2 regions of the Bacillus sp. ISL-47 genome follow, and region 1 is predicted to be linked to the other one. Evidence: a T-box and tRNA genes for the amino acid it is inferred to sense, from the RefSeq annotation. Region 1 holds a T-box; the other holds one or more tRNA genes.
The links. A T-box is a leader RNA that pairs with one kind of tRNA and senses whether it is charged. The one in region 1 lies ahead of serS (serine--tRNA ligase), so its partner is inferred to be a tRNA-Ser.
Positions count from the first base shown of each region.

Region 1 (4,607 bases):
ACAGTTCCTTTCGTTTGCGGCTGCCGTGATTTAGGCGAAGCTGCCCGCCGTATCGGCGAAGGAGCATCCATGCTTCGCACAAAGGGCGAACCTGGAACTGGAAATATTGTCGAAGCTGTTCGTCATATCCGTAAGGTGAATGCACAGGTGCGCAAGGTTGTTGGTATGAATGAAGATGAATTAATGACTGAAGCTAAGCTTCTGGGAGCGCCATATGAGCTTCTTTTGGAAATCAGAAGCCTTGGGCGCCTTCCGGTCGTAAACTTTGCAGCAGGCGGTGTGGCAACACCTGCAGATGCGGCTTTGATGATGGAACTTGGAGCTGACGGTGTATTTGTCGGATCTGGTATCTTCAAATCAGAGAACCCGGCTAAATTTGCACGTGCTATTGTTGAAGCAACAACACATTACCAAGACTATAAATTAATTGCTGAACTTTCAAAAGAGCTTGGCACACCAATGAAGGGAATCGAAATTGCTTCATTGGCTCCTGAGGCTCGTATGCAGGAGCGCGGCTGGTAAGGAGAATAGGTATGATAAAGGTTGGAGTTTTAGGGCTGCAGGGTGCTGTAAGAGAGCATGTGCGCTCTATTGAGGCATGCGGTGCAGAAGCTGTAGTCGTTAAGCGCAAAGAGCAGCTTGAAGAGGTGGACGGGCTTATTTTGCCTGGCGGTGAAAGTACAACAATGCGCCGCCTGATTGATAAATATGATTTTATGGATAGTCTTAAGGAATTTGCACGTTCAGGCAAGCCGATGTTCGGAACCTGTGCAGGCTTGATCCTTTTGTCAAATAACGTAATTGGTTATGAAGAGCCGCATATTGGTGTAATGGATGTTCAGGTTGAGAGAAATTCTTTCGGACGCCAAAGAGAAAGCTTTGAAGCAGATCTTGATATCGCTGGAGTAGCCGAGGATTTTGCAGCAGTTTTTATTCGTGCTCCGCATATTGTTGAAGCAGGGGGAAATGTAGAAATCCTCGCTAAACACAATAACCGTATTGTGGCTGCCCGTGAAGGCCGGTTCCTTGGATGCTCATTTCATCCAGAGCTTACAGATGATCATCGCCTTACGGAATATTTCATTGAGATGATCAAAGAATATAAGCAATCTTAATTTTGAATATTTTGGTTGCAAAAGGAACATAATTGTAGTACATTATGAATTACAAAAATTCTTATAGCTAAAGCAATGAGAGGAACTAGTAACAGGAATTTGTTCTGAAGAGAGCCGGTGGCTGGTGGGAACCGGTGAATAAACCCTGCGAATCCATCCTCGAGCAAGGCATGGAACAATCGGCAGCAGTTTTACTGCTAAGATAAGTAAGTGCCTTCGGTTAAAACCGTTATGGATTTAAGGTGGAAAGCTTAAGCTTTCAACTAGGGTGGCAACGCGGGTAACTCTCGTCCCTTTTTTGGGGACGGGAGTTTTTTGTGTTTTAATCATTTTTTATACTCAGGAGGTTTTAAAGAATGCTGGACATTAAGTATTTAAGAGCTAATTTTGAAGAAGTGAAAAATAAGCTTCAGCATCGGGGAGAAGATTTAACAGACCTCGGAAAGTTTGAGGATCTCGATGTAAAAAGGCGAGAGTTAATCGTTCAGGCTGAACAGCTGAAGAGCAAAAGAAATGAAGTATCCCAGCAGGTTGCTGCATTAAAGCGCGAGAAGCAGGATGCGGATCATTTAATCACCGAAATGAGAGAAGTTGGCGATAAAATTAAAGCACTGGATGAGGAGCTCCGTACGGTTGAGGAAGAATTGGATCAATTACTGCTAAGCATCCCCAATATTCCACATGAGAGCGTGCCTGTTGGCGAAACAGAGGATGACAATGTGGAGATCCGCAAGTGGGGAAATGTCCGTGAATTTGATTTTGAACCTAAAGCGCATTGGGATGTTGCAACAGATTTGGACCTGCTTGATTTTGAACGTGCAAGCAAAGTAACAGGCAGCCGCTTTGTATTTTATAAAGGTCTGGGGGCTCGCCTGGAGCGTGCCTTATTCAATTTCATGCTTGATTTGCATACGGAAGAGCACGGCTATAAAGAGGTGCTTCCTCCATACATGGTTAACCGCGCAAGCATGACAGGAACGGGACAGCTTCCGAAGTTCGAAGAAGATGCATTCTTAATTGAAAGCGAAGATTATTTCTTAATTCCTACGGCAGAAGTGCCTGTCACAAATATGCACAGAGAAGAGATTTTGACTGGCGAGGAGCTTCCGATTAATTATGCGGCATTCAGTGCATGCTTCCGTTCAGAAGCTGGATCTGCAGGACGCGATACACGCGGATTAATCAGGCAGCATCAATTTAACAAGGTGGAACTTGTAAAGTTTGTTAAGCCGGAAGAGTCTTATGATGAATTGGAGAAGCTGACAGGCCATGCAGAAAAGGTACTTCAGATGCTGGGGCTTCCATATAGAGTCATGAGCATGTGTACTGGCGACCTCGGATTCACGGCTGCGAAAAAGTATGATATAGAAGTTTGGATTCCAAGCTATAACACATACAGGGAGATCTCTTCTTGCAGTAATTTTGAAGGATTCCAGGCAAGACGTGCAAATATCCGTTTCCGCCGCGAGGCTAAAGGCAAACCGGAACATGTTCATACCTTAAATGGTTCTGGCCTTGCGATCGGCCGCACGGTGGCAGCCATTTTGGAAAACTACCAGCAGGCAGACGGAAGTGTCATTATTCCGGAAGTATTGCGTCCTTACATGGGTAACCGTGAAGTCATTAAGCCATAATCTTCATTTTTGGGCGGGCCTAAAAACCCGCTCGTTTTTTTTATAAAATATGTTGACATCTTTTTTTAGAGGTGGTATATTATTTCTTGTCGATGCGGAGGAATACCCAAGTCTGGCTGAAGGGATCGGTCTTGAAAACCGACAGGCGGGTCAAACCGCGCAGGGGTTCGAATCCCCTTTCCTCCTCCATTTTAATTGACATCTAACACGCGCATAAATATTGGAGATACATAAAACCGCTGCAGCTTATGCAGTGGTTTTTTTGTATCCTTTTTTAAAGGTACAAAAAAAACCGCTTCTAAGCGGTTTATTTCTTTAATAATTGAGTTTGTCTGAGAAAATAAGAAACACGTTCAACAATTGGCTCAATGGATTGCTCATTTTGGATAATGTCATAATCATTGATATTCAGGCGGAGGACAGGGCATGCGTTAAAGCTGTTGATCCAATTCTCGTAACGCTGATGCATTTCTTCCCAGTACGCAATGGGAGTTTGCTGTTCCATCGGGCGGCCGCGCTCCTGGATGCGTGAAAGAATATCATCAAGCGAGCCCTCCAAGTAAATAAGCAAATCAGGGTGCGGAAAGTATGGTGTCATGACCATTGCATCAAATAAGCTTGTATACGTTTCGTAGTCTACTTTGGACATTGTGCCTTTTTCAAAATGCATTTTAGCAAAGATGCCAGTATCTTCATATATGGAACGATCCTGGACAAAGCCACCGCCATATTCAAAGATTCTTTTTTGATCCTTAAACCGCTCAGCAAGGAAGTAAACCTGCAAATGGAAACTCCAGCGATTAAAGTCTGCATAAAATTTATCAAGATAAGGGTTCGTGTCTACCTTTTCGAAAGATGTTCGGAACCCGAGTGCGTTCGCAAGTGCATTGGTCATCGTGGATTTCCCGACTCCGACCGTTCCTGCAATTGTAATAACGGAATTTGAGGGAATCTCGTATTTTTGCCTTAGATTCATAATTGTATGCTCCTCTTTTTTAATGATGTGGATAGTGTATTGAATATATGCATTAAGTCTGCTTCATTTTTAACAAAATCCAGATCATCGCCATTAAAACGAATGACTGGAACGTCAGGGTGCTGCCTTTCGAACTCATTCATAGCAGTTTCATAATCAAGGGATAATTGCTCTAAATATAACGGGCTAATATTTTTCTCGATTTCGCGGCCTCTTAGCTCAATTCGGTCGAGCAATGTCTCAAGACTGGCATTCAAATAAATAATGACATTTGGCTTTGGCATATCGCCGGTAAGGATATCGTATATCTTTAAGTACTTTTGGTACTCATTCTGGTTCAGGGTACGCTGTGCAAAAATCAAGTTTTTGAATATATGGTAATCAGCCACAACAGGCTTATTTTGATTTAAGAAGTGATTGTTTATATCAACCAGTTGTTTATACCGGTTGCAGAGGAAAAACATTTCAGTTTGGAAGCTCCATTCTTCAATGTTTTCATAGAATTTTCCTAAAAAAGGATTTTCATCAACAATTTCTTTTAATAGTGCATACTGAAACTTTTCGGAGATCGCTTTAGCGAGAGATGTTTTCCCAACGCCAATCGGCCCCTCAACTGTTATAAAAGGTATTCCCCCCATAAGATTGTCCTCCTACTCTGCCTTTTCTCTATTTAATTCAACTATATTAGACAGGATATTTGCTTAAAATCAATACGTTACGTTCAAAACGACACAAAAATTATTTTAACACACTATACGGTGGAAGGGATATGGAATTAAGGATGGAAATAAGAAAATCACTGACAGATTTCCGAATAATGAAAAAACAGCTTCCTGTAAACGAGAGCTGTTTTATTCAACCATTTATATTACCACTTTTCGT
Region 1 covers NZ_JAGGQS010000091.1:5,387-9,993, reverse strand. Annotated here, with positions in the region: gene pdxS (pyridoxal 5'-phosphate synthase lyase subunit PdxS) at 1-522, shown strand, start outside; gene pdxT (pyridoxal 5'-phosphate synthase glutaminase subunit PdxT) at 534-1,115, shown strand; T-box leader at 1,182-1,413, shown strand; gene serS (serine--tRNA ligase) at 1,472-2,749, shown strand; tRNA gene J7I93_RS24720 (tRNA-Ser) at 2,846-2,938, shown strand; gene J7I93_RS24715 (deoxynucleoside kinase) at 3,057-3,725, opposite strand; gene J7I93_RS24710 (deoxynucleoside kinase) at 3,722-4,363, opposite strand.

Region 2 (4,607 bases), on a different contig from region 1:
GTTGAATTGTAAATATGCGCCCGTAGCTCAATTGGATAGAGCGTTTGACTACGGATCAAAAGGTTAGGGGTTCGACTCCTCTCGGGCGCGCCATATAAACGGGGAGTAGCTCAGCTTGGTAGAGCACTTGGTTTGGGACCAAGGGGTCGCAGGTTCGAATCCTGTCTTCCCGACCACTAGTTACTAAATGGGGCCTTAGCTCAGCTGGGAGAGCGCCTGCTTTGCACGCAGGAGGTCAGCGGTTCGATCCCGCTAGGCTCCACCATAAATATCATATCAATTTGGCGGTGTAGCTCAGCTGGCTAGAGCGTACGGTTCATACCCGTGAGGTCGGGGGTTCGATCCCCTCCGCCGCTACCATTTTTAAAAACGAAGCTGGACCTTTAGCTCAGCTGGTTAGAGCAGACGGCTCATAACCGTCCGGTCGTAGGTTCGAGTCCTACAAGGTCCACCATTTTCACTTTATACGGAGGAATACCCAAGTCCGGCTGAAGGGATCGGTCTTGAAAACCGACAGGCGGGTCAAACCGCGCAGGGGTTCGAATCCCCTTTCCTCCTCCATTATTTTAATATTATTGTCGCGGGGTGGAGCAGTCCGGTAGCTCGTCGGGCTCATAACCCGAAGGTCGCAGGTTCAAATCCTGCCCCCGCAATCTGGTCCGGTAGTTCAGTTGGTTAGAATGCCTGCCTGTCACGCAGGAGGTCGCGGGTTCGAGTCCCGTCCGGACCGCCATTCTTTTTTAAATAGCTTTATGGCTCAGTAGCTCAGTCGGTAGAGGATTTTAAAAGAATGCAGCTACGAAGCATTAACATCCCTGAATGGCATGCTTTTAAAATCTGCAACAAAGAACGCAGTGCTTTGGAGCACATGTCTCAAGCTTTAGGATTACTAATTTTATATGGCTCAGTAGCTCAGTCGGTAGAGCAAAGGACTGAAAATCCTTGTGTCGGCGGTTCGATTCCGTCCTGAGCCACCATTTATACAAACTAATGCGGGTGTAGTTTAGTGGTAAAACCTCAGCCTTCCAAGCTGATGATGAGGGTTCGATTCCCTTCACCCGCTCCAAAATGGGCCTATAGCTCAGCTGGTTAGAGCGCACGCCTGATAAGCGTGAGGTCGATGGTTCGAGTCCATTTAGGCCCACCATTTTGATTGTTCCGCAGTAGCTCAGTGGTAGAGCAACGAGCATAAGCTTCAAGAATTTGCTTCGAGTTGTACTCATCGAGCCACTCCTTGAATGAACCTCCTGAGATGAGGACATTCGGCTAAGCTTATCAAAGTTTAGGGATATATACTAATGTTCCGCAGTAGCTCAGTGGTAGAGCATTCGGCTGTTAACCGAACGGTCGTAGGTTCGAATCCTACCTGCGGAGCCATATATGGGGAAGTACTCAAGTGGCTGAAGAGGCGCCCCTGCTAAGGGTGTAGGTCGGGCAACCGGCGCGAGGGTTCAAATCCCTCCTTCTCCGCCATATATTGGCCCCTTGGTCAAGCGGTTAAGACACCGCCCTTTCACGGCGGTAACACGGGTTCGAATCCCGTAGGGGTCATACAAAAAAGCTGTCAACATCATGTTGACAGCTTTTTTGTTGTCCTTTTTCTTTCGTCTGTGTTAAAGCTTAACACTTATTTTAGCACCTGTGTATTGGAGCAGTGCTTAACGGCAAGGCTAACACTCCCTTTGTTTAAAAGTGTGTTTTACCTCCTAATCAAACTTCTCTTCCTTCTCACTCAGCTTATTCCCTGGGTTATTCAAATCAATTTCCGAATAAATCCCTGTGTATGGTCCTCTGAACATATCTCCTGTGGCCAGGATTTTTCCATCAGGTGCTTCAAATAGTGGAATCTTCACTTGGTCTTTATTTGCCTCGTTTACTAAAAATTCCTCTTCTTTATTACTCAAAATATTATTCTCCCTTCATTTTTTGCTTGCATAGTTTGTGTTATTTTGTCTAAGTTTGTTCCAGATTATGTCGAAGGCTGCTGAATAAAGTAAAAACGTTCCGGTTTTTAGCGCATTTTGAACGTTACTGTCATAAAATTAAAAAAACTTTTACAAGGATTTTTTCTTCCTTGCACGAATATAAAAGGAAAGTCATAAGAATTTGAGACTGGGTGGGGAGAAGGATGCTAGTGGATACTTTGTTTCCAACCGATTATCAGCTGCATTTGTTCCATGAAGGAACATTTTTTGAGAGCCATCAGTTATTTGGTGCTCATGTAGTTGAGGAAGATGGAAGAGTTTTTACCTGTTTTTGTGTTTGGGCACCGAATGCTGAAATTGTCAGATTAGTCGGTGATTTCAATGATTGGAATGGAGAAGGCTATACCTTACATAGAGTGAATAATGAAGGTGTTTGGTTTATTCAGCTGGATGAAGACATGCAGGGTGCCTTGTATAAGTATGAAATTAAAACAAAGGAAGGAATTGTTTTACTAAAGTCAGATCCGTACAGCTTCCATTCAGAGGTCAGACCCAATACGGCTTCTATTGTGTATTCATTGGAAGGCTATCAATGGAATGATAGCAAATGGATGCAGAAAAAGGAGAAGAAGAAGATTTATTCAGAGCCTGCTGTTATTTATGAGGTGCATTTGGGGTCCTGGAAAAAGAAAGAAGATGGCAGCCTGCTTTCTTACACGGAGCTTGCAGATGAACTGATTCCTTATGCAGTGGAGCATGGCTTTACCCATATTGAACTGCTTCCTGTCATTGAGCATCCGCTCGACGCCTCCTGGGGCTATCAGGGAACGGGCTATTATTCGGCAACAAGCAGATATGGGACTCCGCATGAGCTTATGTATTTTGTTGACCAGTGCCACCAGCATGGGATTGCTGTGATACTGGACTGGGTTCCAGGGCATTTTTGCAAGGATGCCCATGGCCTTTATCAGTTTGACGGAACCTATTTGTATGAGTACGAGACTGAAGGAGACAGAGAAAATCGTGTTTGGGGAACAGCCAATTTTGATCTTGGCAAAAATGAAGTGCAAAGCTTTCTTATCTCCAATGCTGTTTTTTGGATGGAAAACTATCATATTGATGGCTTCCGGGTTGATGCGGTTGCAAATATCATTTATTGGCCAAACCGGAACGGAGAAAAGGAGAATCCATTTGGTGTCCGTTTTCTGCAGAACTTAAATAAAGCTGTCTCTCAATATGATCCCTCGTTTTTGATGATGGCAGAAGATTCAACAGATTGGCCACAGGTGACTTCACCGGTCCATTATGGCGGGCTAGGCTTTCATTACAAGTGGAATATGGGCTGGATGAATGACGTGCTTACATATATGGAAACAGCGCCTGATAAGCGCTCCGCCGTTCATGGGAAAATGACGTTTTCCCTTTTGTACGCTTTTACGGAGAACTTTGTTCTTCCGCTTTCCCATGATGAAGTTGTTCATGGGAAAAAATCGCTGCTCGATAAGATGCCGGGTGATTACTGGCAGAAATTTGCCCAGTTCAGGCTGCTTCTTGGCTATATGATTGCACATCCTGGAAAGAAGCTTCTTTTTATGGGGAGCGAACTTGGACAGTTCTCTGAATGGAAGGATAAAGAACAGCTTGATTGGCACTTGCTCGATTATGAGATGCATAAAAAAGCAAATGACTATGTGAAAGAGCTGATAAAGGTTTATAAACGCTCTAAGCCGCTATATGAGCTGGATCATCTGCAAGATGGTTTTGAATGGATTGATGTTAATAATTCAAGCCAGTCCATCTTTTCCTTTATCAGAAAAGGAGCAAAAGAGGATGATTTCCTTGTCATTGTCTGCAATTTTACACCTGCTTTATATCACGATTACCGTGTTGGTGTTCCAAATCAAGGTTCATACCGGGAAGTCTTTAATAGTGACAGTGAAAGCTATGGAGGCTCCAATTGTATTAATAAAAAAGTGCTTAAGACAGAGGAAAAAGAGTTTCATGGAAAACCATTCAGCATGAAAATGTCTATTCCGCCATTTGGCATTTCAATTTTGCGTCCAGTAAAACATCGGAAGGAGAGGAAGGGAAATGGGAAAGAAAAAGTGCGTAGCCATGCTGTTAGCAGGGGGGAAAGGGAGCAGGCTTAGTTCGCTGACGAAGAGTCTTGCAAAGCCGGCTGTCCCCTTTGGAGGGAAGTATCGGATTATTGATTTTACATTAAGCAATTGTACGAATTCCGGCATTGATACAGTAGGTGTTCTAACTCAATATCAGCCGCTTGTGCTAAATTCTTATATTGGCATTGGAAGTGCATGGGATCTGGATAGAAAAAATGGCGGGGTGACTGTGCTGCCGCCTTACAGTGAATCCTCGGAAGTCAAGTGGTATACAGGAACAGCAAGCGCTATTTATCAGAACCTAAACTATCTGAAGCAATATGATCCTGAATATGTCCTCATTTTATCAGGTGACCACATTTATAAAATGAATTACGAGCTGATGCTGGAATACCATATTGAAAAAGGCGCGGATGCAACGATTTCGGTCATTGAAGTGCCTTGGCCTGAGGCAAGCAGGTTCGGCATCATGAACACGAGTGAAGATATGAGGGTCGCTGAATTTGATGAGAAACCAGCTTTTCCTAAAAATAATCTCGCATCGATGGGAATATATATCTTT
Region 2 covers NZ_JAGGQS010000057.1:825-5,431, forward strand. Annotated here, with positions in the region: tRNA gene J7I93_RS19245 (tRNA-Arg) at 17-93, shown strand; tRNA gene J7I93_RS19250 (tRNA-Pro) at 100-176, shown strand; tRNA gene J7I93_RS19255 (tRNA-Ala) at 190-265, shown strand; tRNA gene J7I93_RS19260 (tRNA-Met) at 284-360, shown strand; tRNA gene J7I93_RS19265 (tRNA-Ile) at 378-454, shown strand; tRNA gene J7I93_RS19270 (tRNA-Ser) at 469-561, shown strand; tRNA gene J7I93_RS19275 (tRNA-Met) at 580-653, shown strand; tRNA gene J7I93_RS19280 (tRNA-Asp) at 657-733, shown strand; tRNA gene J7I93_RS19285 (tRNA-Phe) at 902-977, shown strand; tRNA gene J7I93_RS19290 (tRNA-Gly) at 993-1,066, shown strand; tRNA gene J7I93_RS19295 (tRNA-Ile) at 1,071-1,147, shown strand; tRNA gene J7I93_RS19300 (tRNA-Asn) at 1,303-1,377, shown strand; tRNA gene J7I93_RS19305 (tRNA-Ser) at 1,383-1,473, shown strand; tRNA gene J7I93_RS19310 (tRNA-Glu) at 1,480-1,551, shown strand; gene J7I93_RS19315 (hypothetical protein) at 1,707-1,904, opposite strand; gene glgB (1,4-alpha-glucan branching enzyme) at 2,129-4,075, shown strand; gene J7I93_RS19325 (glucose-1-phosphate adenylyltransferase) at 4,017-4,607, shown strand, end outside.
Region 2: it encodes a tRNA-Ser, which carries the amino acid that the T-box ahead of serS (serine--tRNA ligase) is inferred to sense. The anticodon was not compared.